4 regions of the Mangrovibacter phragmitis genome follow, and region 1 is predicted to be linked to each of the others. Evidence: predicted binding sites of a transcription regulator. Region 1 holds the regulator's gene; each other region holds the start of a gene.

Region 1 (7,612 bases):
CTAAAGAACATGTGCCCAGTGAACTGGTTTTAAATAGCCCGGTTTCAGGGACGCTGGTTTCCCTGAGCCAGGTTAACGATGAAACCTTTGCCAGCAAGCTGCTGGGTGATGGCATTGCTATTTTACCTGACAACGGCGTCATTGTTGCCCCCTGCGATGGGGAAGTGGCTTCGGTCATTGACTCTCAACATGCTGTCGGGATGCTGTGCGCGAATGGTGCTGAACTACTTATTCATGTGGGCCTTGATACAGTGAAGCTCCAGGGCGCACATTTCACCACGCTGGTTAAAACAGGTGACTATGTGACCGCCGGTACCCCGTTGATTCAGTTCGATAAAGAAAAGGTAATTGAAGCGGGCTATGACATTACGACGCCGGTACTGGTGGTGAACAGCGATGAACATGCTTTGCTATTTCACCAGCAGTCGGGCAGGGTTGATAGCGGTAACCCTTTATTTTCTGTTGCTTAAATACTCGGGGTCCAGCATTACTGGCCCCACTCTTGTTGCCGCAAAATTGAAACGGCACGCGAAACCCATTACAGTCGTGTAGCCCTGAATACATCTGCCAGTTTTCAGGGCTCAGGCTAACCTGCCTTTCAGGCCGTAGATAATTTGGGGAGTCGTTTTTCAATGGTAAAAATGCTGGATGTCGCGAAAGCCGCCGGGGTATCTAAATCTACCGTGTCCCGGGTGTTGAATGGTAAAGACATCGTCAGTGATGAAATTAAACGCCTGGTGTTTAAAGCCATTGAAGAAACTGGCTACCGGCCTAATTTGTTGGCCCAGCAACTGGCGACGCAGAAAACACGGTTAGTGGGTTTTGTGATGACCAATGCTTTATACAATGGCCCTTATTTCTCAACACTAATTTATGGTGCAGCAACCTGGAGCGAACAATACCAGCATCAGCTTATTTTTGCCGATGGTAAGCACTCAGCAGAAGATGAAACGGCGGCTATTGATTACCTGGTGCGCATGAAATGCGCTGGTATTATGGTTTACCCGCAATACCTCACTCCTGATGAACTGGATGCGATTATTGATACCAGCCCGGTTCCTGTTATTGTTCTCAACCGCACATTACCCCGCCATCCTGAATGCGCTATCAGCGTCCTGCACTATCAATGTGCCCGAATGATGATGGCCTTTATTCTGGATATGGGGCACCGCAACATCGCCTGGATAAGCGGCAGGAATGGGTCTCCAACCAATATTATGCGTTATCAGGCGTATTTAGATGCGTTATCTGAACAGGGTCTTACTCCTGAACCTGCTCTGGCAGTGGCCGGTGACTGGAGTATGGAAAGTGGTTATGCCGCTGCACGGCAACTGATTGAGCAGGCAGTTCCCTTTAGCCTGATCCTTGCCGGTAATGATGATATGGCATTAGGGGCCATGAAAGCGCTGCAAGAGGCGGGAATTGCGGTGCCTGGCGATATTTCTGTTGCCGGGTTTGATGATTCGCGCATTGGCGGTTTTGTTTCTCCTGCACTCACCACCATTAAAATCCCCTTGACTGACATGGTCAAACTGGCCGTTGAACGTTTGTTAGGTATCTCACCGCATACAGATAAATCTTGCGTGAGTTTACCCGGTGAACTGGTCATTCGCGATTCAGTAAAGAACCTCAATTAACCTGTCTGGTTGTTTTCACTTTTCTGACTGCAAAACCAATTTGTCTCACACAACAGGGAACACAAATCTGGATTTTCAGTCCGGTTATCTCGCCGAAATGTTCGGCCTGGAGCTTGCGGTTTTTACCGCAATTGAAATGGCGGAGTCCCCTGAAAGCGGTCACTCCAATGAAATTGCTTGTTATCAGGCAATAAAGCATACAAGGAAGACTGGCGCGGCGATAAGAGTGGTATCCGCCTGTGTAAAGCAGCGGCAAAGTTTAAATACGGCTCTGTGTCAGCGGTAATGTGCCGGTGCGCGCTGTGAGCCCGGATGGCAAGCGCGTACCAGCAGGGGCGTTATTGCTAAGTAATGCTGATTCGCTTGTGGGAGATGGAAGCCCTGCCAGCGGAACAAAGCTCACTGACAAAAAAACCAGGTATTAAGCCTGGCTTTTGTTGATGTCACATTACACAGGCTTACGGGTACACCCGATTATTTGGTGCCTTCGTGTGCATGTTCATCATCACGGCAATCGCCTTCAGCGCAATGACCATAGAGGTACAGACTGTGGTTTGTCAGGCGAATACCATGGCTGGTAGCAATTTCACGCTGGCGAGCTTCGATAGAATCATCGCTGAACTCAATAACTTTACCGCAGTCCAGGCAAATCAGATGGTCATGATGGTGCTGCTGCGTCAGTTCGAATACCGATTTGCCGCCTTCGAAGTTATGGCGTGTAACGATACCGGCGTCATCAAACTGATTGAGCACACGATACACGGTAGCAAGACCAATCTCCTCTCCCATGTCAATCAGTCGCTTATATAAATCTTCCGCGCTGACATGGTGATTGTCCGGCTCCTGCAACACTTCCAGGATTTTTAACCGGGGAAGCGTGACTTTCAGGCCTGCCTTCTTTAATGCGGTATTATTGTCAGTCATGCGGAATATGTCCTGTTGCTTGCAAAGTACCCGTGAATGGGCATACGACGTAATACGCTAAAGTTAATGCGTCTCATTATAGGTTTGACACTCCCTAAAGAAAACCGCAAGTCTCCAGCAAAATTGAAAAATAATAATCTGACAGCACTGGCACATTTACCAAAAAAACATGCTGTCAACTGGATCATTGTACAGCGCTAACGTGAAAAAGTTAAAAAAATGTAGCAATTATTTTTATCGGTTTTACCTATCAATCCGGCGCAATATAGTTGCGCCGTTGAATTATCAGGCATTAATAATGCTATCGAGCTGCATTTCTTCAGAAACTTGCTTAACCCATTTTTCAACACGCTCAGCTGTCAACTCTGGCTGACGGTCTTCATCAATAGCCAGGCCGACAAAGTGGTCGTCATCTGCCAAACCCTTCGAGGCTTCAAAATGATACCCGGCAGTTGGCCAGTGGCCGACGATAACCGCACCACGCGGTTCGATAATGTCACGCATTGTGCCAAGGGCGTCACAAAAATATTCGGCGTAATCTTCCTGATCACCGCAACCGAACAGGGCTACCAATTTACCCGTAAAATCAATTTCTTCCAGTGTAGGGAAAAAATCATCCCAGTCACACTGTGCTTCACCGTAATACCAGGTTGGGATACCAAGCAGCAGAATATCAAAGGCTTCAATATCTTCTTTGCTGCTCTTGGCTATGTCGTGCACTTCAGCAACATCTTTACCAAGCTGTTTTTGAATGCTTTTTGCAATGTTTTCAGTGTTGCCGGTGTCGCTGCCGAAAAAAATGCCTACGATCGCCATGAGTTTAATAACCTCTTGAAACTTAATGTTATGGTGGCGTGAGTTTGTCCACAGATAAGGCAATGATAGCAGAACAGCTTCCCATGCGGAAACAGCTATCACTACCGGGTGCACACGCTGCTACATGAAAAGGAAAAACTGGCCGGGAATGCGTGGATTATATATGACCGGGTTTTGTGTTATCTAACTGAGCCATCAACATCTCTTCAATAAGTTCGCTTCGGCTCATGTTACGCACCTGCGCCAGCTCATTCAGCGCATCTACCGCATCGGCATTCAATTTTAATTCCACACGCTTAAGCCCACGAACCTTATCGCGTTTAAGCTGGTTGCGTTTATTAATACGCAATTGTTCGTGACGTGACAGTGGATTTGTTTTCGGGCGACCCGGACGGCGTTCATCCGCGAACAGATCTAATGTCGTACGGTCCGTTTGTTCTTTTGCCATGATTAGAATAGTGAGGAAAACAGGTGGCTTGAGCAACGTGCTCGGGCGCATTACAGCGCGCCATGATACATCAGGCAACATGACGCGCCAACGCGAAAGCCACATTTGCCAGCCAGTCGGCGGCTTTTTAATCAGTTTTGGTCTGCGGGGTTAAGAAAACGGCGAATCGCGCGGATGACTGCATCGGGTTTTTCCGCATGAACCCAATGACCGGCACCTGCAACCACCCAGGCTTTGGCACAAGGAAATTGAGCCAGCAGTGTTTCACGATACTGTTCCTGAATATAAGGTGACTGCCCGCCGCTGATAAAGAGTGCCGGGTGCGGCCATGGCGCGACGGTTTCCCAGCCGACAATATTGCTGTATTGCGCTTTGAGTACCGGGACATTAAAACGCCACTCACCATTAACAAAGGATTTCAGCAAAAACTGAATAACACCTTCCTCATCGATAATGTTACGCATCACGGTTGCTGCATCTTGCCGGGTAGTGACACCGGCTGCATTGACGGCGTCTATAGCGGCAAAAATAGTGTCATGGCGGCGAACGTGATAATCGACCGGGGCTATATCAATAGCGATCAGTTTTTCAACCCGGTTTGGTGCTTGTTGTGTCACCGCCATTGCGGTTTTGCCGCCCATTGAATGGCCGATGAAAATCGCCCGGTCTATATGCTGTTCGTCCAGCGTATCCAGTACATCCTGAGCCATAGCAGGCCAGGTCATGGTGTCGCTGCGTGCAGACAAGCCATGGTTGCGTAAGTCTATTTGCAGTACGTCGTGGTCCTTCACAAGGTCTCTTGCCAGAACCCCCAAATTGTCCAGCGTACCGAATAATCCATGGATAAGCACAATCGGTGGATTGTTAGTCATTTGTTGAGCAGATTGCAGGCGAGCGTGTAATTTCATAGAAAACTTCTTTTTTTCGCTGTCTCAGGAATAGAGTATTATGTTGGCTATTCTGCCATCCGGCTGCAAGGGTTACAGTTAATTCTGACTTTTGACACCATCCCGGGTTGATGCTATTCGCCATTGGGTTTTGACTCTATAATCCCAATGATTTGTATTCAGAAAAGATATGTAACTGGATTAAAATGAAAACGATTGAAGTTGATGACGAGCTGTATCGCTACATTGCGAGCCACACACTGCATATTGGTGAAAGCGCGTCAGACATTTTGCGGCGTATGCTGAAACTCTCTTCTGGTCAGCAACCTGTTGCGCTGTCCTCTTCTACAATTTCAACGAACAGCAGTGTTCCTGTTTCACGTATTGAAAAAGCGCCAGAAAAACCGAAAGATAAAGTACGGGCAATGCGTGAATTACTGCTGTCAGATGAATATGCGGAGCAAAAGAAAGCGGTTAACCGCTTCATGCTGGTGCTTTCAACGCTCTACTCTCTGGATTCTTCCACATTTGCTCAGGCAACGGAGTCTTTACATGGGCGCACCCGGGTGTATTTTGCGGTTAATGAGCAAACCTTATTGAAGAATGGTAATCAGACTAAACCTAAGCAAGTTCCCGATACCCCTTATTGGGTTATCACGAATACCAATACGGGCCGCAAACGTAGCATGGTCGAGCATATTATGCAGTCGATGCAGTTCCCGGCAGAATTGATTGAAAAGGTTTGCGGCACTATTTAACGCTTGTGACAAAAAGGACCAGCAATGGCTAACCATCCTCGAGCAGGGCAACCTGCGCAGCAGAGTGATTTGATTAATGTCGCTCAACTGACCGCTCAGTATTATGTACTGAAACCTGTGTCAGGTAATCCAGAGCACGCGGTGAAGTTTGGTACGTCAGGCCACCGGGGTAGTGCCGGTCGCCATAGTTTCAATGAAAGCCATATTCTTGCCATCGCCCAGGCGATTGCAGAAAACCGTGCCCAGAACGGTATTACCGGGCCGTGTTATGTCGGTAAAGATACGCATGCGCTTTCTGAACCAGCATTTATTTCTGTTCTGGAAGTGCTGGCCGCCAACGGTGTGGATGTCATTGTTCAGCAGGATAACGGTTTCACTCCGACGCCTGCTGTTTCCAACGCGATTCTGGTTCATAACAAGCAAGGTGGCCCGCTGGCTGATGGTATTGTGATTACGCCATCGCATAACCCACCAGAAGATGGTGGTATCAAATATAACCCACCTAATGGTGGCCCGGCAGACACCGGTGTAACAAAACTCATTGAAGAACGTGCCAATGCGTTATTAGCAACAGGCCTTGCGGGTATTAAGCGCGTGGCTCTGGATGAAGCGCTGGCAAGTGGGCATGTCCAGGAAGTTGATCTTGTTCAGGCGTACATTGAAGGCCTGGCCGATATCATTGATATGGCCGCTATTCAAAAAGCAGGCCTGAAACTGGGAGTGGATCCACTGGGTGGTTCCGGCATTGAATACTGGAAACGTATTGCTGAGCATTACAAACTGAATCTGACTCTGGTTAATGATCAGGTTGATCAAACGTTCCGCTTTATGCACCTGGATAAAGACGGAGTGATCCGCATGGACTGCTCTTCTGAATGCGCCATGGCCGGTCTGCTGGCACTGCGTGATAAATTTGATCTGGCATTTGCGAATGACCCGGATTATGACCGTCACGGTATTGTTACCCCAGTTGGGTTGATGAATCCAAACCATTACCTTGCTGTCGCCATTAATTATTTATTCCAGCATCGTCCGCAATGGGGTAGTGATGTCGCTGTGGGTAAAACCCTGGTTTCTTCAGCCATGATTGACCGGGTTGTGGATGCCCTTGGCCGTAAGTTGGTGGAAGTGCCGGTTGGGTTTAAATGGTTTGTTGACGGTTTGTTTGATGGCAGTTTTGGTTTTGGTGGGGAAGAGAGCGCCGGAGCGTCGTTCCTGCGTTTCGATGGTACGCCATGGTCAACTGATAAAGACGGAATCATCATGTGCCTGCTGGCTGCGGAAATTACAGCAGTGACGGGGAAAAACCCGCAACAACATTATGATGAGCTGGCTGCGCGTTTTGGTGCGCCAAGCTATAACCGCCTGCAGGCGTCTGCCACTTCTGCGCAAAAAGCTGCGTTATCCCGTTTGTCACCGGAAATGGTTAGTGCCAGTACACTTGCCGGGGATGAAATCACTGCCCGTGTGACGACAGCGCCTGGCAATGGTGCTGCAATTGGTGGCCTGAAAGTCATGACTAAAAACGGCTGGTTTGCCGCGCGTCCGTCAGGTACGGAAGACGCTTATAAAATTTACTGTGAAAGTTTCCTGGGTGCGGAGCACCGTAAACAGATAGAAACAGAAGCGGTGGAAATTGTGAGTGCGGTACTGAGCAGTGCTCAATAATGTCAGTCAGAAAGAGAAACTGCCAGTTTCTCTTTCCTGAATAAGTCAAAAAGAGCGCCAGCGGCGCTCAGATTGATGAAAAAGAAGGAAAAAGCGTGATTTTTTCCTTCTTTTTAGTTAGCAGCCGAAAATCAATGAATTGATTTTCCTGGTTTTTATTGGGTGACATCCTCTCGTTCTGTGCGGACATGAGGTTTGTCATCAGACTTAAAGAGCGCCAGTGGCGCTCTTTAAGTCTGATGCAAGCTGCGTTAATTCAGCATAAAACGGTAACCAATACCGGTTTCAGTTAACAGATGGCGCGGGCGTGCGGGGTCAGTCTCCAGTTTCTGGCGCAGATGCCCCATATAAATGCGCAGGTAGTGGCTGTGCTCGACAGCATTTGGCCCCCACACCTGGTTGAGTAACTGGCGTTGAGTCAGCACTTTGCCATGATGGCGCAGCAGTACAGCCAGCAAACGAAATTCAATGGGT
Region 2 (7,612 bases), 1.3 Mb from region 1:
TGCCAGGGTTTGCTGCACGTTCACTGCTGTTTGCCGGGTGCGCTCATTAAGGTCTTCATTTCCCTGTGCCAGAGCATCACTGCCTGTGCGCACACTACATACCTGGCCACTGACATCATTAATTAACCAGCGAAACATCAGGCCCAACTGGCTGATTGAGCGCAAAGTAATACCAACTTCATCCGAGCGTTGCATATGGTCGACATTATGGTTATTACCTGTTGCTACCATCAGCGCCTGTTTATGCAATTTTTCTGCAGGCGTAGCTATCTGGCGCTCCTGAAACAGGCCTGTCAAAACAAACAAAACCGTATTCAGCCCCAACATAATCAGGTACTCATGCAGTGAGATACTTACAAAATGCATTACTGCTGAGGATAATAGCAGTGCCACCAGTAATGGCAGGCGAATACGCCAGCGCAGCGAGAGTGTTTTGGTTAATGAGAATAGTGAAGAGAACCCTTTTTTGACGACCAGACCATTACGTAATGTCAGCCTGGTTGCGCGCCCTTCATTCATGGCCCGGTAGAGTATTTCGGCTTCGCGAATTTCCTCGCGTGAGGGTTTGGTGCGAATAGACATATATCCTGTTGGCTGCCCATTACGTACAATAGGTACGGCATTCGCCCGTACCCAATAATAATCTCCATTCTTCCGGCGGTTTTTTACCAGCCCGGTCCAGGGTTCTCCGCGTTTTAATGTTGCCCACATATCGGCAAATGCCTGGCGGGGCATATCCGGATGACGTACCAGATTATGTGGCTGACCAATAAGCTCATCACTTGAGAAGCCACTGACTTCAATAAAGCTGTCATTCGCATAAGTGATATAACTCTGAAGATCAGTGGTAGACATCAGTGTCGTGTTGTCCGTCAACTCATATTCAGTGTCTGTCACAAAAGGCTGTTGGCGCATTTGTTTATACCTGGTGTCATTGTGGGATTAACAGATGATTTCGGCATTTCTTAATATATCTTTAGTATTAAAAAGTGATGGGCATCTAAAAAATTTTCACCAGATAATAAGCGGGAATGATTTAATTATGGCTAACAATTAAATTTATTTTTGTTTTACTTAATATGTTGATTTTATATGATTTTAAATATTTGCTTTATGTGGGAATTGTACTACTAAACTAATAGTTTAGTGTTTTACCAGGATATTACCCGATGTAAAAAAAGAACGTGGCTTTTGTCTAATGTGCCGTAGATGATAAAGGGTACTGAAAAACTATTATTTATTTTTGAAAGTAATAATAAAAACCTCCCACTAGCGGGAGGTGAAACGAATCAGTTCTTCTTAACAAACTCAGATTTAAGTTTCATCGGCCCGAAACCATCGATTTTGCAATCGATATTATGGTCACCTTCAACCAGACGAATATTCTTCACCCGAGTGCCAATTTTCAGCGTGGAAGAGCTTCCTTTTACTTTCAGATCCTTAATCACGGTGACAGTGTCGCCATCAATGAGGGTATTCCCGTTGGCATCCCTCACCACCAGAGTATCATCCTGGTGTGTGGGTTCATCGTCACGCCATTCGTGAGCACACTCCGGGCAGACATACATCAGATTATCCTGGTATGTATATTCAGACTGGCATTTGGGGCATTGAGGCAATTGCATGGCGTATCCTTTTTTGTGTTACTGGTACAGGCACTCTCTGCCAGATATGGAACGAAAAATCAGCCAACTATGGTAGTGGCAAGCCATTTCGGACGAATTCTTCAGAGATAAAGCCGGTAATCCGCAGATAAGTATCATTAAATGGTAAAAACAGGGAGATTATAACTTATTTCTTATGGTTATTGTGTGGTTTTTTTGAGATTGATATGAATTAGTTAATTATAAAAATGTTAATTAACAACAAGATGAGTAAGTAATTTGCCATTTTTATGCTTGAGAAGTATCAGTTGCTTTTGATGACGTAATTCTGCTGGTACAGCGGAATCCCCGTGACACCTGGTGCTTATTTTAATGAGAGTGATTCTCAATATTAACTTAACTTAACACAAATTAATGCTGTGAACAGGGAGGGAGAAAGCCTGATTTTTCATTGTCACAATCAATAAGTTGCTTTAAATATGCGAACAACATATCGTGAAAGCTAATAAGATAGTGTTATTCTTCATTGGCGGTTTTAGGTAGCTCACTCTCTTATTGGCTGCCACCGCAATGCAACACTCACTGGTGTGGGAACACTCTTTTTGCTGATTGATACCCTGGGTTTATTTACCTGGGGAGGGTTGTTGCCAGTGTTGTGTCATGCTGACTGATTGAATAGAAAAGAAATCTTTTTGCTTCCTTACCTGCGGGTAATGGTTTTTCTTTATATTAAAAATAAATAGTTCCAGGCTATTTCATAACTAAAAAATAAGGGACGTGATTATCACGCCTGATGATTTGCATTAAGGAAAGGTTCTATGCACACACAGACAGTATTTGAATTAAGCCAGGAGGCGGAGCGGCTATTGCAACTGGCTATTTCGCAGCTTGACTCGATTCAACAGTTCCCTGCTTCAAGTCCACCTGTTGCAGCGACAGACAGCACTGTTGCTGCAAACGCAAACCATTTCAGTCTTAATGGCATACAAAGGCAGCATGAAATCTTGCAAAGTGAGTTGCGTAAGCTCACACATCAAGAAATGGTACTGGCAATTGTCGGCACCATGAAAGCAGGCAAGTCTACGACGATTAACGCCATTATTGGTACAGAAGTACTGCCCAACCGTAACCGGCCTATGACGGCATTGCCAACACTGATTCGCCACACTCCGGGCCAACGGGAACCCCGTCTCTATTTCCCGCATGTTTTGCCCATTGAAGCATTGATGGAGAATTTACACACCTGCCTGGTACACTCAGACCGGCAAGCGCTGGAAGAGCGTCTGGAAATAGACCACGATATGGAAACCCTGATTCAGCGCATTATTGATAAGCAGGGATTTGAACGGCACTATCTGGGTGCCCAGCCTATCTTTTACTGCCTGAAAAGCCTGAATGACCTGGTACGGTTGTCTCAGGTACTCAATATTGATTTTCCTTTTGCTGCGTATACTGCGATTGAACATATTCCTGTGATTGAGGTGGAGTTTGTTCACCTGTCTGAGCAGGAAACGCCCTATGGTCAGTTGACATTGCTGGATACACCGGGGCCTAACGAAGCTGGCCAGCCTTATTTGCAGCAAATGTTAAAAGAACAATTAAGCCGCGCCTCGGCGGTTATGGTGGTACTGGATTACACTCAACTTAAGTCCATATCCGATGATGAAATGCGTCGGGTGGTGGCACAGGTTGGGGATAAAGTGCCTGTATATGCGCTGGTCAACAAATTTGATCAAAAAGATCGTAATAGCGATGACGAAAAGCAAATTCGCGCTCTGATAGCGGGTTCTTTGATGCGTGGGGTTATCTCGCCCGAGCATATTTTCCCGGTGTCTTCAATGTGGGGTTACCTCGCTTACCGGGCAAAACATGAAATTGAACAGCATGGTTGCCTGCCTAATCCAGACCAACATCGTTGGGTGCAGGATTTTGCCGATGCGGCATTAGGGCGTCGCTGGCAACTGGCTGATCTCGCAAACATTCCCCATGTAGAGCAGGCGGCGCAGCTACTCTGGGAGGATTCTTTACTGGAACGCCCCATTAGCACCATCCTGGATGCGGCGCATGGGAAGGCCTCACTTTTTGCCTTGCACTCGGCAGTACAAAAATTAAATAGTTATTCCCGTCTTGCCAGTGAGTTTCTGTTTCTGCGTGCACAAGGGTTAAATATGGATAATGACAGCCTGCAGGCGCATATTCAGAGCCTTGAGCTGGATATTTCCACCTTATATTCGTGTCAGGCTCAGGTTGCCCAACGCATTCAAATGGAAATGGAAGAGGCGATTGGGCAGATAAGCAATCATCTTGACCTGTGCAAGCAGCGGGTTCATGAAGCCCTGAAAAGCTACTTTGAACGCGGTGTTGTGCCAGCAATGATAACGAAAAAAGTGCCCTCATTGCTGTATCATGAACCGGATTTTACCCCGGGAGAAAGGCTGCTGGTTTCTGGTACCGAAAATCTGGCAAGACTCAGTCTGTTTAAGATAAGCCATTCCTGTGAAGCGATCATGACATGGGCTCAGGGCCATATGGCATCGACGCTGTCTGCAATAGCAGAAACACTGAAACAAACGTTAACAGTGATTTTTCGGCAAACACTTGAGCCTATTGAACAACGCCTGAGTGCCGGGCTTGACACTTGTGTCAAGGAGCCTCTCTCTTTGCCGGATATTCAAAATATGTTGCTGGATGCCAGTGTCGCCTCCTGTTTTGCCGATGCGTTGACAGAACAGCGCACCGTCAATACACAAATGCAAACCGGGATTCGTTCCGCAATGCAACGTTGGTTTAATGGTGCAACGGATCAACTGGAGGGGAATACGGATTATTCTCGCCAGTTTGTGATTAACCTTAATGAACTACAGACAAAACTTATCCAGCATATTACTCAGGCCTGTGAACAAATGCGGGGGGCGGTATACGCTCAACTGGATGTATCTGTTACCCAGTGTCTCGCAACATTTTTTGCCGAGGTGACTGGTGCGCTGGAGGCCATTCAGCGCAACCTGAATCACTGCATGCTGGCCCGCCAACAAAGCCATGAACAACAACAAGGGTTACGTAAACGCGTACAGCACTGCCTCACAACAGTCACATTTATTCGGGAAGATACACGTTTATTGCAGGAAGATATTCAGACGCTGCTTAAAGCGGAACAATAATAATGACGTATTCATCATTAATTGAAATACCAGAAGAAACGCTGGAGTGTATTAATGGTAAGTTTGTTGTCGACCTTGCCAGCGATATTGACCTGCGACGGGAGCGCTACCGCCACCCACAGAGCAACCAGTTTTGGATGCATCTGCAGGCGGTATTTCGCCAGAAACTCCCTGCCGGTCAAGTTTTGCATGCCAGTGAAATGGCGATGGATCATGGCGATGTTAACCTGGCCTGGCTTCAGTGGTTTATCAGTCAAATGGCACTGAGTCAGTTTGCTCTGACTTCGCTGGCTGCACGGGTCCAGGTGTTGCGTGCCAGTTGCCCTCCCGGTCATGAGCGAGAAAATCATCTGCTGCAACTGCAATCTCTGATAAGCCAGCGTCAGCAGCGGCTGGACGCTCAACTGAAAAAGCCAGACAGCCTTAACCAGGCCCAGGTTCATTGTGAGCAAGTGTTTGCCCGTTGGCGTACCGGGCATTATCAGCGCTTTTCTCCGGCTTCGCGCTGTTATATTGCGCTGGAGGAATTGCGTTGGGGATTGTTTGGCGATGTGTGCCGTGCGCATGAGGCCATAGATTCTCGCTCCCTGTTGGAATCGGTTCGGGAGCAGGCTGTTGCGCAGCTGGCTTATGATATTGGTGCATCAGCACGAACCCGGCACTTCTATCATCAGTGGCTTACATTTCCTCCCGCCACTGGCATGATGGACCTGAAAGCACTACTGAGCTGGTTGGGAGACTGGAGCCATGGAGAGTATCAACCTGTTACATGGTCAGTGACGCAAAGTTGGCAAAACATTGCGCTGGGTATGCCACGTATTTGCTCTGCTTCCCGTCTGGCAGGTAGCATGGTAGATGAAATCTTTGACCTGGCAGATGTCGACTAACAGTTTTGGTGGGCAACAAGGGGAAAACAGGTTTGCCCCTTGTTGTATGGGCAAATACAACCCTGGTTTTTATTTCCCCAACCCATGGCATCTGGTGGCATTAACGGTGTTGCCCGGCTTTGAACACTAGATTGTGGCTCTTCACGTTTTTCATTACGACCAACCGACAACAGTAATCTAAAGCTACGGATATATAATATCTGTCCGGGTGTTTTTTTCCGGGAAAACAGATTTCTTTTTTTTGCTGCCTCTAACGCACTGATTCTTCTCATTTATGTAAAATACTCAATCCTTAGCAAGGAAAGAATGACTTGATTTTAGCAAACTAAAAATGATAATCGGTCTCAAAATTATAAATCTTATCATTTATAAAAAGAGAGAAAAGCCGTGTCAAACCGCCAGTCAACTTGTGTGGGCAAAGGGCCTTGTATATTGGCGTTGCTCATCAGTAGCGCTATTTTCCCGTCACTTGCTGCGGGCACAGCAACGGACAGCCAGTCAACAAATACCTCAAAGCCCAGGGCTACTCACTCCCAGAAAGTAGACACCATTACGGTGACCGCTTCACCCGACACTTCCTTCCAGCCAGGTGGCGATGAACTGGTTCCCGCTTATCTGGACGGGCAAGTCGCAAATGGCGGCCGTCTGGGAATGTTAGGTGAGCAAAGTGCCATGGATGTCCCTTTTAATGTAGTGGGGTATACCTCTAAATTAGTCCAGGACCAGCAGGCACATACCATTGCCGATGTCGTGGCAAATGACGCTGGCGTGCAGTCCAGCCAGGGTTACGGCAACTTCGCTGAAACATATCGTATTCGTGGTTTTACGCTCGATGGCGATGACATGACAATGGGAGGCCTGCCTGGTGTGGTTCCTCGCCAGGTAGTTGATACCCAAATGCTGGAGCGCGTTGAAATTTTCAAAGGCGCGAACGCACTATTAAATGGTGCGGCCGGTTCTGGTGTCGGCGGCATGATCAACCTGGAACCTAAACGTGCAGAAGATACGCCAGTTACCCGCGTTGGCGTGGATTACACCTCGGATTCCCAATTAGGGGGAACACTGGATGTGGGCCGCCGGTTTGGTGATAACAACCAGTTCGGTGCGCGTGTGAACCTGGTTCACCGTGAAGGTGAAGGTGCGGTAGATAACGATAAACGCCGTACCACTCTGGCTTCGCTTGGGCTGGATTATAAAGGTGACCGCCTGCGTTCTTCGCTGGATTTTGGTTACCAGAAGAAAACCTTCCATGGCAGCCGTAATGGTGTGAATATCAGTGGTGTCGATTTTATTCCGGCAGTACCCGGGCATACCACGAATTACAGTCAAAAATGGGGCTACAGCGATATCGAAAACGAATTCGGTATGGTGAAATCAGAGTATGATTTGCTCGATGAAGGCCACCTGACAGCGTATGCAGCATTGGGGGGGCAACATGCTCATGAAACCGGGACATATACCACACCAGCGTTGACGGATACCCTGGGTGATGCCACAGTTTCACGCATGGACACCAATACCATTATCAATACTTTCAGTGGTATGGCAGGTCTGCGAAGTAAGTTCGATACTGGTTTTGTGTCACACAATGTTAACGTGGGTTATGCGGCATCTACCAGCCAGACGCGTGCCGCTTACAAAATGGCGCTGTCACCCACCGCCACAACGAATATCTACGACCCGCAGTCTGTCTCTATGCCAGGCACAGACTATTCTGGTGGCAAATATTCCGACCCGGCTCCAACCATTCGTAGCCGTACTCAGGGCTGGCTGTTAAGCGATACGCTGGGTGTGCTGGACGATAAATTACTGTTTACCCTGGGTGCTCGCTATCAAAAAGTGGTTCTGGTCAACTATGACTATAACTCCGGAGCGGAAACCTCGCATTTCGAAGACAACCGCTGGATGCCGACTTATGGTGTTGTTTATAAACCATGGAAGCCGGTTTCTTTGTATGCCA
Region 3 (7,612 bases), 2.5 Mb from region 1:
TATGTTGTACAAGGCAGACCAGTGGAAACAGGTTCAGAGTTGAAAATCAGGGAGTATTCAGGGGTGACGGCTTTTACCGGGTCGGATGCCCCGGGCCTGTGAAGAAGGCTGTGTTTTCTACAACTTAGTCCATAACAGGACGCTACAACCATTCGCGATCTCCGGCGTAAAAACGCACTTCGTTGAGTTACGCTATGTTTTAAGTACACCAAAAACTATTACAAATGCAACATTTATTTTACGTTTTACTTACTGCAGCACATCCATTCACTGTGAATGTTATTGCACAGAAATATTACCGTTTTATAACAGTAAAAAACTCATAGTAAATTCTGATGACCGAATGGCAAAACTAGCTGGAGAAGTAGCAAGGTATTCATTACCGGGATAAAAACCAGGCTACACTCTTGCGTTCAGGCACAAGAGCATAACCTGGCGGGCTTAAATCAGGCTTCCAGAAGTGGCTGTGCCAGGTAGTGCTGTGCATCAACCACACCCGGCAGGGCAAAAAAGTAACCACCGCCAATCGGGCGAATATACTCTTCCAGCGGCTCACCATTCAGGCGTTTTTGTACCCCGATAAAACCTTTTTCCAGGTCATGCTGGTAGCAGACAAACAGCAGGCCCATATCCAGTTGCCCGGAACCGGTGATCCCCTGGGAATAGCTGTACCCACGACGCATCATCAGGCTGTCCTGCGTTTGCGCTGTGCGCGGGTTGGCAAGGCGCATATGCGCATCCAGCGGGATAATTTTACCCTCCGGGTCGCTGGCGTAATCTGGCACATCATGCTCATGCTTCATCCCCAACGGCGCACCGGTGATTTTATCGCGGCCAAAGATGTTCTCCTGTTCACGCAGCGGCGTTCTGTCCCAGAACTCGACATGGAACTGAATGATGCGCACGGCCTGGTAGCTGCCGCCATGAGTCCAGGCCGGTTCCTGCTGGCCGGGTGTCACCCAAATCACTTCATTCATCAGCGGCTGGTTCTTGCTGTCCGGGTTGCCAGTGCCATCTTTAAAGCCCAGTAAGTTAACTGGCGTCACCTTCCCTTTGCTCAGTGCGGCATGCTCGCCAATAAAACCGTCGCGCCGCCAGCGGACACTTAACAAATCAGGCGTGTGCTTGATAATGTCACGCACGGCATGCACCACGGTATCTACTGAGTTGGCGCAAATCTGCAGCAGCAGATCGCCATGGCATAAAGACGCATCCAGGGAATCATTGGGGAAACGGGTCATGACCTGCAGCTTTTTAGGCTTCTGTGCCGCCAGGCCAAAGCGTTCATCAAACAATGCACTGCCAACTGAAACAGTAATGGTCAGGTTATCCGGCCAGATATGCGCCCCTAAAATACCGGAATCCAGTGGCGGCATTTGCGGGTTTGGCGTGGCGGGTGCTAAACCACCATGGGTCAGAAAAGCAATCCGTTTGGTCAGCAGCTTAAACAGGCGCACCAGGTCATCTTTGTTGACTGCCAGCACGTCGAAAGCCACCAGCATGATGGAAGACTGTTGTGGAGTCAGAATTCCGGCCTGGTGTTCACCATAAAAATCCACCGACTGTTTGCGGGCATCTTCGTCATCAGCCGTTTTTTCCGCTCGTTGTGCTGCCGGTGCCGCATGAGCCACAGGGCAACCGCCCATCGCCAGCGCGCCGCCCAGCATCCCCAGCCCTTTCAGTAAGCGCCGACGCCCGGGTTCGGCGCCAGCGGCTAAATGTTTATCAGCCATGATTAATCCAGCCCAAGTACGCCACGCAGCAGTGCAAGGTCTTCCGCCAGTGCGGTAATCGGGCCTTTCAGTGCCCTGCGGTCGGCATCGGTCAGTTTTTCATAACTTTCAAAGCCATCTTTGGTACGGTATTTCGCCAGAATGGTATCCACTCGTTTAAAGTTATCATCCACTTTTGCCAGCAGTTCCGGGTTTGCTTTGCTCAATTGTGGACGCAACAGGTCGACAATTTTCTGGGAACCATCGACGTTGGCCTGGAAATCCCACAAGTCGGTGCGGCTGTAACGGTCTTCTTCACCACTGATTTTGCTGGAGGCCACTTCTTCAATCAGGTCTGCCGCACCACCGACAACCTTGCCTGGCGGGAATGCCAGTTCAGAAATGCGGGTTTGCAGATCCAGTACGTCTTTATACAACTGGTCTGCGTACGGGGTCATACCTTTGGTGGAATGGTCGCCAAACAGCGCTTTTTCCAGGCGGTGGAACCCACTGAATTTCGGGTCTTCAGCCTTTTTCTCATAGTCATCTTCACGGGCGTCAATGCGACCATCCAGGTCAGAGAACAATTCAGCAATCGGCTCAATGCGCTCATAGTGCTGGCGGGTTGGCGCATACAGTGCCCGTGCTTTCTCTATATCACCGGCCTTCACCGCATCGGTAAAGGCCTTAGTGCCAGTAACCAGCGCCGCAGTTTCAGACGTCACCCAGGCTTTGTATTGAGTGATAGCGTTGCCCAACGCCAGGATATTATCTTTCGCGACTGGCTGTGCCGCGCCGTTTCCCCGTACCGTCAGCTTCCCTTTCGGGTTGGTCAGCAAGCCACAGGTCATTTCATATTCACCGGGTTGCAGGTTGGCCGTCATTTTCTGGCTAAAGCCCGGGGCAATGTTTTCCCGCTCTTCTACCACCATCACTCCCTTCAGGATTTCCCATTCCAGTGCTTTCTGGCTGTGGTTCTGAATAAGGAATTGCGTTTTACCCGCATCTACCGTAATGCTCATTGGCTCACATTGTTTATCGTTCACGGTAACTTTCACCTGAGGAATATCCGCCGCCAGGGAAGTTGCGGAATAAAACAGCGTGGCCAAAGAAAGTGTCAGAGTGCTGTGTCGAAAACGTTTCATCAAACCCGTCCCTATCAAAGTCAGTGTGCAAAAAAGTAAGATTAACGCGTGCTCCGGGCAGGTTGAGCTGCCGGGCGTGCAGGGAGAAAATAGAAAAACAGTGCTGGTAATAAATAGAGGAAGTACACCACCACCTCACTCACACTGGGTGTTTCCTGGTAACCGAGCATACCTTCCAGCAAGGTGCCAAACAGTGAGTGCGTGGAGAGCACGCCGCTCATATCAAATGCGACATTCTGGAAGTAGTTCCAGATGCCCGCTTCATGGAAGGCACGAATGGCCCCAGCAGCCAGCCCTGCAGCGACCAGTAAAATAAACAGGCTGGTCCACTTAAAGAACGCGGCGAGGTTCAGGCGAACACCGCCCCAGTAAATCATAAAACCAAGGATCACCGCGGTAGCCAGGCCGAGCATGGCACCTAACGGCGGCCATATACCCAGGTCCTGCTGAAACGCGGCTAACAGGAAAAACACCGATTCCAGTCCTTCGCGCGCCACAGCGAAAAACACCATCAGTATGAGTGCCCAGCCCTGCCCATTTTGTTTTTTCAGCGCCACTTCAACCGCCTGCTCAAGCTGGACTTTGACGTTACGGGCAACTTTGCGCATCCAGAACACCATCCAGGTGAGGATGACCACTGCAATCACCGCAACAATCGCTTCAAACAGCTCTTGTTGCTTTTGTGGAAATTCACCAGTGGTTTCGTTAATAACAATACCCAGCCCCAGGCACAACCCGGCCGCCAGGATAACACCTGCCCACATGGCGCCCAGCAAATTTCCACGTTGGGTACGTTTCAGATAACTGGCGATCAGACTCACAATCAAGGCGGCTTCCAGCCCTTCGCGCAGCATGATCAAAAAAGGGACAAACATGAATCACTCCCGGTGTGAAGAAACGAATCTTTGCAGTAAAGAAAAGTAAATAGCATTGATAGTGATTATCATTAGTCTTAACCAAAAAACAAGTGTGAATGTTAATAAAACCTGGCCGGAGGCAGAAAAATTTTGTCATTTAACAAAATTCGCCCTGACGATGTGGTTATCTGCAACTAACGTGCTGGCAGGAATCAGAGAGCAGGAAAACAGAGGAACTGAGCCAGCTAAAAACAGGCCCGGCGAAATGCTGCCGGGCCAGAACTCAGTGGAGAAAGCGGTGGTGTAGATTAGCTGTCCGTTTGCAGGGAAACAGGTGTATCGCCTTTGTACTGTGCGTCTGCTTCGGCAAAGCGTTTTGCCATTGCACTGGAAGGCGCTTTATCCAGCAGGCTGAACACCACTATCCCGACACTTGCAAAAATGAAGCCCGGAATAATTTCGTACAGATCAAGCCAGGCGTTCTGTTTCCAGACCACAACAGTAATAGCGCCAATAATCATCCCGGCCAGCGCGCCGTTACGCGTCATACGGTTCCACATGACAGAGAACAGAACCACCGGGCCAAATGCCGCGCCAAAACCAGCCCAGGCATAGCTCACCAGCCCCAACACGCGGTTTTGCGGGTTTGCCGCCAGTGCAATAGCTACCAACGCCACCACCAGCACCATCAACCGCCCTACCCAGACCAGTTCACGCTGCGAGGCGCCTTTACGCAGGAATGCTTTATACAAGTCTTCGGTAATCGCACTGGAACATACCAGTAACTGGCAACTTAATGTCGACATCACCGCAGCCAGAATGGCTGAGAGCAGCACCCCGGCAACCCAGGGGTTGAACAATATTTGCGTCAACGCAATGAAGATGCGCTCACCATTCTGGTTAACGTCCCCTGCCTGAGCCGGGTTGTTCTGGAAGTAAGCAATACCGAAGAAGCCAACCGCAACCGCACCAGCCAGGCACAGGATCATCCATGCCATACCAATACGGCGTGCTTTAACAATAGTGTGGTGTGAATCGGCAGCCATAAAACGCGCCAGAATATGCGGCTGTCCGAAATACCCAAGCCCCCAGCCCATCAACGAAATGATGGCAACAACATTCAGTCCTTTAAGCATATTGACGTTTTCGATGCTCTTCTGGCGAATCACTTCCAGTGAATCACTCAGGCCACCAACAGACGCCACCACAATCACCGGCGTAATGATCAATGCAAAGATCATCAGTGATGCCTGAACAGTGTCAGTCCAGCTTACTGCCAGGAAGCCCCCAATCAGGGTATAGAGAATAGTAGCGGCAGCTCCCGCCCACAGTGCGGTTTCATAGCTCATCCCAAAGGTACTTTCGAACAAGCGCGCACCAGCGACAATGCCGGAGGCACAATAGATGGTGAAAAACAGCAGAATGACCAGTGCAGAGATAATACGCAGTGTACGGCTGTTATCTTCAAAACGTGCGGTGAAATAGTCCGGTAAAGTCAAAGCGTTATTATTATGCTCGGTATGGACACGTAAACGCCCTGCCACCAGTTTCCAGTTAACCCAGGCACCAAGAATCAGGCCGATGGCAATCCAGCTTTCTGAAATTCCGGACAGGAAAATGGCCCCCGGTAACCCCATCAGCAGCCAGCCACTCATATCTGAAGCGCCGGCGGATAACGCGGTAACCAGGCTCCCCAGACTCCGGCCACCCAGAATGTAATCGTCGAAGTTTTTCGTCGAACGCCAGGCAATAAACCCTATCAACAGCATTGCGCCAATGTAGATAAGGAAAGTCACCAGCATTGGTGTACTCATAGACATTAAAGTTCTCCTGATTATTATGCCGGGTTATACCCCGGGTGGTTGCGCCGGAACGTGGTCGCAACCCTTGTTATCACTCTGCAACATTGTTAACGCAGCAGGCATTGTTGTGTTCACAAATGATTTAACACGGTGATTACAATTATTTCACCCCTGGCCAGGTACTTTTTTGCTACCTGGTTGCACTCGCTCACACTTTTACGAGTTGCACCTTACAAAACTGCTGTACAAAGCACATAAAACAGACTTCGAAGTAATTTTAAGCAATAAACATACCTGTTTTTTAGTTTTAACAAATTCACTTTTTTTAAGCTTGCAACCAAAGTCACATTTAACATGGTTGCACAAAGTTGCAACATGGAGGATATTGCCTGATAACTAACAATAACCGAACAATGCAAACACAGGAGTTGAGGGTATGGGAACCACCACTATGGGGGTGAAGCTGGACGAAGCAACCCGCGAACGCATCAAAACCGCTGCGTCACGTATTGATCGCACACCTCACTGGCTCATTAAGCAGGCAATTTTTAATTACCTTGAACGGCTGGAGAACAACGATGAGTTGCCTGAACTGCCGGCTTTACTGGCGGGCGCTGCGAACGAAAGCGAAGAGCCGTCCGCAAGTGGTGATGACCAGCATCAACCCTTCCTCGAATTTGCCGAGCAAATATTACCACAATCTGTGACGCGAGCCGCAATTACCGCAGCATGGCGGCGTCCGGAAACCGACGCCGTGCCAATGATTTTGGAACAGGCACGGTTATCTGGTGAACTTTCCGGCCAGGTACACAAGCTTGCCTGGCAGCTTGCAGATAAACTGCGCAACCAAAAGAGTGCAAGTGGGCGCGCCGGAATGGTGCAAAACCTGCTTCAGGAGTTCTCTCTTTCATCCCAGGAAGGCGTGGCATTAATGTGCCTTGCTGAAGCGTTGTTACGTATTCCGGACAAAGCCACTCGTGATGCGCTGATCCGCGATAAAATCAGCAATGGTAACTGGCATTCTCATTTGGGCCGCAGCCCGTCACTGTTTGTTAATGCCGCCACCTGGGGGTTACTGTTCACCGGCCGTCTGGTTGCCACGCATAACGAAGCGAATCTTTCCCACTCCCTTAACCGTATTATCAGTAAAAGTGGTGAGCCGCTGGTGCGTAAAGGTGTGGACATGGCGATGCGCCTGATGGGCGAACAGTTTGTTACCGGTGAAACTATTGCTGAAGCACTGGCCAATGCCCGTAAACTGGAAGAGAAAGGGTTCCGTTATTCCTATGACATGCTGGGTGAAGCCGCACTGACCGAAGCCGATGCGCAGGCCTATATGGTTTCCTACCAACAGGCGATTCATGCCATTGGTAAAGCTTCCAATGGCCGTGGTATTTATGAAGGCCCGGGGATTTCAATCAAACTGTCTGCCCTGCATCCGCGTTACAGCCGTGCACAGTATGACCGGATGATGGAAGAGCTGTACCCGCGTCTGAAGTCCCTCACCCTGCTGGCGCGCCAGTATGACATCGGCATTAATATTGACGCCGAAGAAGCAGACCGGCTGGAAATCTCACTCGATTTGCTGGAAAAGCTCTGTTTTGAACCGGAACTGGCTGGCTGGAATGGTATTGGTTTCGTTATTCAGGCCTACCAGAAACGCTGCCCGTTTGTTATTGACTACCTGATAGATCTGGCAACCCGCAGCCGTCGCCGCCTGATGATTCGTCTGGTAAAAGGCGCTTACTGGGACAGTGAAATTAAACGTGCACAGCTCGACGGGCTGGAAGGTTACCCGGTTTATACCCGCAAAGTGTACACCGATGTTTCTTACCTGGCCTGTGCCCGGAAGTTACTCTCTGTACCGAATCTGATTTATCCGCAGTTCGCAACTCACAACGCTCATACACTTTCAGCCATTTATCACCTGGCCGGGCAGAACTACTACCCGGGGCAATATGAGTTCCAGTGCCTGCACGGCATGGGTGAACCACTTTATGACCAGGTTGTGGGCAAAATTGCTGACGGCAAACTTAACCGCCCATGCCGTATTTATGCGCCCGTCGGCACCCATGAAACACTGCTGGCCTACCTGG
Region 4 (7,612 bases), 2.2 Mb from region 1:
AGTTTATCCGTTATGCGGGTGTGCTGGCCGATTGTGCGTTGCAGGCCACAGGAGATAAAACTGAATTACTTTCCCAGGCACTTATCGCGCAACTGGCTCACAGTGAACAATTGGCGGGTATCAGTATTCCGCAAGCAGATGTACCTTCACCAGGCACCACGCTCGATCCCACTCAACCACTGATTACCCTGAATAAAGGGGTGGTGTCCTGGAATGACCGCCCCGTGTTGCATGAGCTTGACTGGCAGGTAAACCCCGGCGAGCACTGGCAGATTGTCGGCCCAAATGGTGCCGGCAAATCCACGTTACTGAGTCTGGTTACTGGCGATCATCCCCAGGGTTACAGTAATGACCTGACATTGTTTGGCCGTCGTCGTGGCAGTGGTGAAACCATATGGGATATTAAAAAACATATTGGCTATGTCAGCAGTAGCCTGCACCTTGACTACCGGGTCAGCACCACATTACGTAATGTCATCCTCTCTGGTTTCTTCGACACCATTGGTATTTACCAGGCCGTTTCTGAACGCCAGCAACGCCTGGTACGTGAGTGGCTGCAATTGCTGGGCATGGATAATGCCACGGCCGATGCCCCTTTCCACTCCCTTTCCTGGGGGCAGCAACGCATTGCATTGATTGCCCGGGCGCTGGTTAAACACCCTACATTATTGATTCTGGACGAGCCGCTGCAGGGCCTTGATCCATTAAACCGTTTACTGGTGCGTCGCTTTATTGATGTGCTGATTAGTGAAGGTGATACTCAGTTGTTATTCGTCTCTCATCATATGCAGGATGCACCAGACTGTATTACCCATCGTTTAACTTTTGTCCCGGACAACAACATTTATCGTTACCAGACCGATATTTTGTGAACTCAAGTGGGCCATCATCGGCCCGCTTTTTCAGAATCCCCGCAGCTATACAATCTATCCTGTTGATTTACAATGCGCCTGTTCATTTGTTATTTAGAGATAAAATCTTTGTGTAAACGATTCCACTAATTTATTCCATATCACACTTTTTACCACTCTGTTATGCTATGTTTATTACATACCATAAGCGTAATGGAGCGAAAAATGAGAGTTCTGGTAACAGGTGGTAGCGGTTACATTGGCAGTCATACCTGCGTTCAGTTACTGCAAAGCGGGCACGAGGTGTTTATTCTCGACAACCTGTGCAACAGTAAACGCAGCGTACTGCCTGTCATTGAACGCCTTGGTGGAAAACAGCCGTTATTTATTGATGGTGATGTTCGCAACGAAGCCTTACTCACCGAAATTCTTCATGACCATGCGATTGAAGCCGTTATTCATTTCGCCGGCCTGAAAGCCGTTGGTGAATCGGTCCAAAAACCACTTGAGTACTACGACAACAACGTCAATGGCACTTTACGCCTGATTGCCGCGATGCGGGCAGCGGGTGTCAAAAACTTTATCTTCAGCTCATCAGCCACAGTGTATGGTGACCAGCCGAAAATTCCTTATGTCGAAACCTTCCCCACCGGGATGCCGGCAAGCCCCTACGGGCGCAGCAAATTAATGGTGGAGCAAATATTAACGGACCTGCATACCGCAGACCCGAGCTGGAGCATTGCCCTGCTGCGCTATTTTAACCCAGTCGGTGCCCACCCATCGGGAGATATGGGCGAAGACCCACAAGGCATTCCAAACAACCTGATGCCTTATATTGCGCAGGTTGCTGTCGGGCGTCGAGAGTCACTGGCAGTGTTCGGTAATGACTACCCAACGGAAGACGGTACCGGAGTACGGGATTATATCCATGTAATGGACCTGGCTGATGGCCATGTGGTTGCCATGCAGCAACTGGCGAATAAACCGGGTGTGCATATTTACAACCTTGGCGCTGGCGTGGGTAGTAGCGTGCTGGATGTGATTAATGCGTTCAGTAAAGCCTGTGGTAAACCCGTCAATTACCACTTCGCACCTCGCCGTGCAGGTGATTTACCCGCTTACTGGGCAGATGCAACCAAAGCGGATAAAGAACTTGGCTGGCGTGTTTCGCGCACGCTTGAAGAAATGGCCGCCGATACCTGGCGGTGGCAATCCCGCCACCCGCAAGGTTATCCTGACTAAGGAAGTGCTATGGAACCCTTTAATCCTGTCGAACACCCACACCGCCGCTATAACCCGTTAACAGGGCAATGGGTTCTGGTTTCTCCGCACCGAGCAAAGCGCCCCTGGCAAGGGGCGCAGGAGACGCCAGCCAAACAATCATTACCCGAGCATGACCCTGAGTGTTATCTGTGCCCGGGTAATACCCGGGTAACAGGCGATACCAACCCGAACTACACCGGGACGCATGTTTTTACAAATGATTTTGCCGCGCTGATGCCCAATACACCCGATGCAGCGGAAAACCCAGGCTCTCTGTTTCGTTGCCAGAGTGCCCGAGGTACCAGCCGGGTTATCTGTTTTTCGCCTGATCACAGCAAAACCCTGCCGGAACTGACACTGGAAGCTCTGGAAGGGGTTATCCGTACCTGGCAGGAACAAACCGCAGACCTGGGCCGCACTTATCCCTGGGTTCAGGTTTTCGAAAACAAAGGGGCCGCCATGGGCTGCTCTAATCCGCATCCACATGGGCAGGTGTGGGCGAACAGTTTCCTGCCCAATGAAGCAGCGCGTGAAGATGAGCACCAACGGACCTGGCTTACCCAACATGGTTCCTCCATGCTTGTCGACTATGCCCGGCAGGAAATGAATGATGGCAGCCGTACCGTTGTGGAAACACAACACTGGCTGGCAGTTGTGCCGTACTGGGCGGCCTGGCCATTTGAAACCCTGTTACTGCCGAAAGCGCCGACACAGCGCCTGACAGATTTATCGCCTGAACAACACAAAGACCTGACTGTTGCACTGAAAAAGCTGACCAGCCGCTATGACAACTTATTCCAGTGCTCTTTCCCGTATTCCATGGGCTGGCATGGCGCGCCATTTAATGGCGAAGACAACTCCCACTGGCAGTTGCATGCTCACTTTTACCCACCACTGTTACGCTCAGCAACAGTACGCAAATTTATGGTGGGTTACGAAATGCTGGCGGAAACTCAGCGCGATTTAACTGCCGAGCAGGCTGCCGAGCGCCTGCGGGCAGTCAGTGATATCCATTTTCGCGAATCAGGAGAATAACAATGAGTCTGAAAGAGAACACCCTGGCCCTTTTTACTGAATTTTTTGGCTACCCGGCAAAAGAAACTATCCAGGCTCCGGGTCGTGTGAACCTGATTGGTGAACACACTGACTACAACGATGGTTTTGTTTTGCCTTGTGCAATTGATTACCAGACTGTTATCAGTTGCGCTCCCCGCGATGACCGTATCGTGCGTGTTATTGCCGCAGATTACGATAATCAGCGTGATGAGTTTTCCCTTGATGAGCCTATTCTGAGCCACCCGGACCAGCAGTGGTCTAATTATGTTCGTGGGGTCGTTAAGCATTTGCAAAAACGTAATAACGGGTTCGGCGGCGCCGACCTTGTGATTAGCGGTAATGTCCCTCAGGGCGCTGGTTTGAGTTCATCAGCCTCTCTGGAGGTGGCTGTGGGCAAAGTCTTCCAGCAACTGTACCACCTGCCACTCGACGGCGCGCAACTGGCGCTGAATGGGCAGGAAGCTGAAAACCAGTTTGTGGGCTGTAACTGCGGCATTATGGACCAGTTGATTTCGGCGCTGGGCAAGCATGACCATGCATTGCTTATCGACTGCCGAAGCCTTGGCACTAAAGCAGTCCCAATGCCAAAAGGTGTGGCAGTTATCATTATCAACAGTAACTTTAAGCGCACACTGGTCGGCAGTGAATACAACACCCGGCGCGAGCAGTGTGAAACGGGTGCCCGCTTCTTCACTCAGAAGGCATTACGGGATGTGAGCCTGGCAACGTTTAATGCCGTAGCCCATGAACTGGATCCGATCGTTGCAAAACGCGTACGCCATGTATTAACCGAGAATGAGCGTACCCTGGCAGCAGCCAATGCGCTGGCAGATGGCGATTTGCAGAAAATGGGTGAGCTGATGGCAGCTTCTCATGCGTCTATGCGTGACGATTTTGAGATAACCGTCCCACAAATTGATACGCTGGTTGATATTGTTAAGGCTGCTATTGGTGATAAAGGTGGCGTGCGTATGACGGGTGGTGGTTTTGGCGGTTGCGTTGTAGCACTGGTGCCTGAAACACTGGTCGATGATGTACGCCAGGCTGTCGCCAGCCAGTACGAAGCGAAAACCGGTATTAAAGAAACCTTTTATGTGTGCAAACCCTCCGAAGGAGCCGGATTATGTTAAGCCAGGATCACGGAATGGCACCGGATGGCCAACCGTTTAAGCTGATAACATTACACAACCAGACAGGCATGGAAGTGATGTTGATGGACTGGGGCGCAACACTCTTGTCGTGCCGCGTTCCGTTGAAAGACGGGCATACCCGAGAAGTGTTGTTGGGCTGCGAAACACCCGAACAGTATACCCATCAGGCAGCCTTTCTGGGTGCATCCATTGGCCGCTATGCGAACCGTATTGACAGCAGCCAGTACACCCATGACAGGCTGACTGTTCACCTGAAACCCAGCCAGGGAGAACACCAACTGCATGGTGGCCCTGAGGGCTTTGATAAGCGCCGCTGGAAAATCGTCAGCCATGACAGTCAGCAGGCGGTTTTACAACTGACCTCACCAGATGGCGATCAGGGCTTCCCTGGCAATCTGACGGCCAGCGTCATTTACCGGGTAACACCGGATAACCGCATTGCCATTATTTACCAGGCTCAGGTTGATAAACCCTGCCCGGTTAACCTGACCAACCATGCCTATTTCAATCTGGATGGTAAAAAAAGCGATATTCGCCAGCACCGCCTGCAACTGTTCGCTGAGCAGTGGTTACCGGTTAACAGCAACGGTATTCCATCTGGTGAACTGGCGGATGTTCAGCATACTGGTTTTGATTTCCGTGGACCGAAAACAATTGCGGAAGATTTTCTGCGCGATGAAAACCAGGCTGGCGTGAAAGGTTACGATCATGCTTTCCTGCTCACTGCCCGTGGGGACGCCACCCTGCCAGCAGCACATGTCTGGTCTTCAGATAACAAGCTTAAAATGAGTGTGTTTACCTCAGCACCGGCATTACAGTTCTATTCCGGGAACTATCTTGACGGCACACCGGCGCGGCAGTTTACCCACTATGCATCCTTTGAGGGTCTGGCTCTGGAAAGTGAGTTTCTGCCAGACAGCCCCAACCACCCGGAGTGGCCACAACCTGACTGTGTGCTCAAACCGGGTGAAACCTGGCAAAGTATTACAGAGTACCAGTTTACCGCACTGTGACAGGTTAACTACCAGCCTCAGGCCGCTATGCCGTGGTCTGAGGCTGCTATACACCCTACCCAGGTATAAGTCACTGGCATAGATAACCGGTGTAGTTAACGGATGTGGTTAACGATCGGAGTTAACAGATATAGTTAACGGGTATGGTTATCAGTGATGCCCCTCTGATTTTACTGGGGGTGTATCCTTTCAGCAACTCAAGCCGTTTCACCTGGCAACACAAGCAACAAGCTCAATTTTTAAACAAACCGCTGTTTTTAAAACCATTTAGCAGCAAAAGAGCAACCACAGATTCACATCAGCCTTACACTCTGCCAAGAATTTCGCTATGTTTAAGGTTTGGCGTTGCCGCTGGCGCCACCACGGCAATATAATGATAATTGTTATCATTCAATCCCCAGGATTACGAGGAGTAATATTATGGCTGTAACTAAGCTGGTTCTGGTTCGTCACGGTGAAAGTCAGTGGAACCAGGAAAACCGCTTTACTGGCTGGTACGATGTTGACCTGTCTGAAAAAGGTAAAAGCGAAGCCAAAGCGGCAGGTAAACTGCTTAAAGACGAAGGCTATAGTTTCGATTTTGCTTACACCTCTGTGCTGAAACGAGCCATCCACACGCTGTGGAATATCCTGGACGAAGTGGACCAGGCCTGGTTGCCGGTAGAAAAATCATGGAAACTGAATGAACGCCACTATGGTGCGCTGCAGGGGCTGAACAAAGCAGAAACCGCAGAAAAATATGGCGACGAGCAGGTTAAACAGTGGCGTCGTGGTTTTGCGGTTACCCCGCCAGAGCTGACAAAAGACGACGAACGTTTCCCAGGCCATGACCCACGTTATGCCAGCCTGTCGGAAAAAGAGCTGCCGGTAACGGAAAGCCTGGCGCTGACCATTGAGCGTGTTATTCCTTTCTGGACCGAAAGCATCCTGCCACGGATGAAAAGCGGTGAGCGTGTGATTGTTGCTGCTCACGGTAACTCTCTGCGTGCGCTGGTTAAATACCTGGATAACATGAGCGAAGACGAAATCCTGGAGCTGAATATCCCGACAGGTGTTCCGCTGGTTTATGAGTTTGACGAAAACTTTAATCCGATTAAACACTACTACCTGGGCAACGCAGACGAAATCGCAGCGAAAGCAGCGGCTGTTGCCAATCAGGGTAAAGCCAGGTAATAAAAAAACGGTGCCAGTTTTACCCCGGCACCGTATGTTGAAGAAAGCCGCTCACATGAGCGGTTTCTTATTTTGTTCTGCGCGCTTTTACCGCGCCAGCAAGCTGAGTTAACAGGGCTGCAGTATCTTCCCAGCCAATGCAGGCATCAGTGATACTTTTGCCGTACTCCAGTGGTTTACCACTGTCCAGGCTCTGGTTACCTTCAACAAGGTGGCTCTCTACCATCACACCCATAATACCTTTTTCACCACCAGCAATTTGCCCGCAAACATCGGCACATACATCCATTTGCTTTTTAAATTGCTTGCTGGAATTTGCGTGGCTGAAATCAATCATTACTTGCGGTGCCAACCCGGCTTTTTCCAGGCCTTGTTTCACCTGAGCTACATGTTCTGCACTGTAATTTGGTGCTTTGCCGCCGCGTAAAATAATATGGCAGTCACCATTCCCGCTGGTGTTAACGATAGCAGAATGCCCCCATTTAGTGACCGACAAGAAGCAGTGGGGTGCACCAGCTGCATTGATGGCATCAATTGCGACTTTAATTGTACCATCGGTACCATTTTTAAACCCAACCGGGCATGAAAGGCCAGAAGCAAGCTCACGGTGAACCTGAGACTCCGTGGTACGGGCACCAATAGCGCCCCAACTCATCAAGTCTGCCATATATTGCGGTGTGATCATGTCAAGGAACTCACCCGCTGTTGGCAAACCAGTATCGTTAATTTCCAACAGGAGTTTACGGGCAATGCGTAACCCGTCGTTAATCTGATAACTACTGTCCATGTAAGGGTCGTTGATAAGCCCTTTCCAGCCAACAGTGGTGCGCGGTTTTTCAAAATACACCCGCATTACCACTTCCAGTTCCCCTTTCAGGGCTTCACGCATTTCCAACAAACGCGTGGCATAAGCTTGCGCTGCACTGGGATCATGAATTGAGCACGGGCCAATAATCACTAACAGGCGATCGTCCTGGCCGGTGAGAATATTATGGATGGCATTACGGGCACCAGAGACTGTCGCTGCAGCATTATCTGTCGCCGGGAATTTTTCCAGCAATGCTACCGGAGGTAAAAGCTCGTTAATTTCGTTGATACGTAAATC

The links. Region 1 encodes Fur, which represses iron uptake genes when iron is present. Its sites were predicted from a motif close to ATAATAATGAGAACNACTATCAA; they were not measured.
Region 2: MPHASIOC01_RS25405 (TonB-dependent siderophore receptor) is a predicted target of Fur. The motif match lies at 5,984-6,006, and genes of this name have one in related genera.
Region 3: efeU (iron uptake transporter permease EfeU) is a predicted target of Fur. The motif match lies at 3,788-3,810, and genes of this name have one in related genera.
Region 4: gpmA (2,3-diphosphoglycerate-dependent phosphoglycerate mutase) is a predicted target of Fur. The motif match lies at 5,702-5,724, and genes of this name have one in related genera.

What each region holds. Positions count from the first base shown of each region.
Region 1 is NZ_CP134782.1:4,031,743-4,039,354, reverse strand. Features, by position in the region: gene MPHASIOC01_RS19630 (beta-glucoside-specific PTS transporter subunit IIABC) at 1-470, shown strand, start outside; gene MPHASIOC01_RS19625 (LacI family DNA-binding transcriptional regulator) at 633-1,637, shown strand; partial or broken gene MPHASIOC01_RS19620 (ChiP family protein) at 1,669-1,907, shown strand; gene fur (ferric iron uptake transcriptional regulator) at 2,112-2,561, opposite strand; gene fldA (flavodoxin FldA) at 2,847-3,377, opposite strand; gene ybfE (LexA regulated protein) at 3,535-3,825, opposite strand; gene ybfF (esterase) at 3,957-4,733, opposite strand; gene seqA (replication initiation negative regulator SeqA) at 4,919-5,470, shown strand; gene pgm (phosphoglucomutase (alpha-D-glucose-1,6-bisphosphate-dependent)) at 5,495-7,138, shown strand; gene kdpE (two-component system response regulator KdpE) at 7,390-7,612, opposite strand, start outside.
Region 2 is NZ_CP134782.1:5,287,501-5,295,112, reverse strand. Features, by position in the region: gene MPHASIOC01_RS25430 (methyl-accepting chemotaxis protein) at 1-915, opposite strand, end outside; gene MPHASIOC01_RS25425 (zinc ribbon domain-containing protein YjdM) at 1,290-1,625, opposite strand; gene MPHASIOC01_RS25420 (dynamin family protein) at 2,423-4,765, shown strand; gene MPHASIOC01_RS25415 (diguanylate cyclase regulator RdcB family protein) at 4,768-5,652, shown strand; gene MPHASIOC01_RS25410 (hypothetical protein) at 5,621-5,782, shown strand; gene MPHASIOC01_RS25405 (TonB-dependent siderophore receptor) at 6,202-7,612, shown strand, end outside.
Region 3 is NZ_CP134782.1:788,053-795,664, reverse strand. Features, by position in the region: gene efeB (iron uptake transporter deferrochelatase/peroxidase subunit) at 447-1,733, opposite strand; gene efeO (iron uptake system protein EfeO) at 1,736-2,857, opposite strand; gene efeU (iron uptake transporter permease EfeU) at 2,899-3,732, opposite strand; gene putP (sodium/proline symporter PutP) at 4,023-5,534, opposite strand; gene putA (trifunctional transcriptional regulator/proline dehydrogenase/L-glutamate gamma-semialdehyde dehydrogenase) at 5,953-7,612, shown strand, end outside.
Region 4 is NZ_CP134782.1:467,302-474,913, reverse strand. Features, by position in the region: gene modF (molybdate ABC transporter ATP-binding protein ModF) at 1-872, shown strand, start outside; gene galE (UDP-glucose 4-epimerase GalE) at 1,077-2,093, shown strand; gene galT (galactose-1-phosphate uridylyltransferase) at 2,103-3,149, shown strand; gene galK (galactokinase) at 3,152-4,300, shown strand; gene galM (galactose-1-epimerase) at 4,294-5,334, shown strand; gene gpmA (2,3-diphosphoglycerate-dependent phosphoglycerate mutase) at 5,755-6,507, shown strand; gene aroG (3-deoxy-7-phosphoheptulonate synthase AroG) at 6,575-7,612, opposite strand, start outside.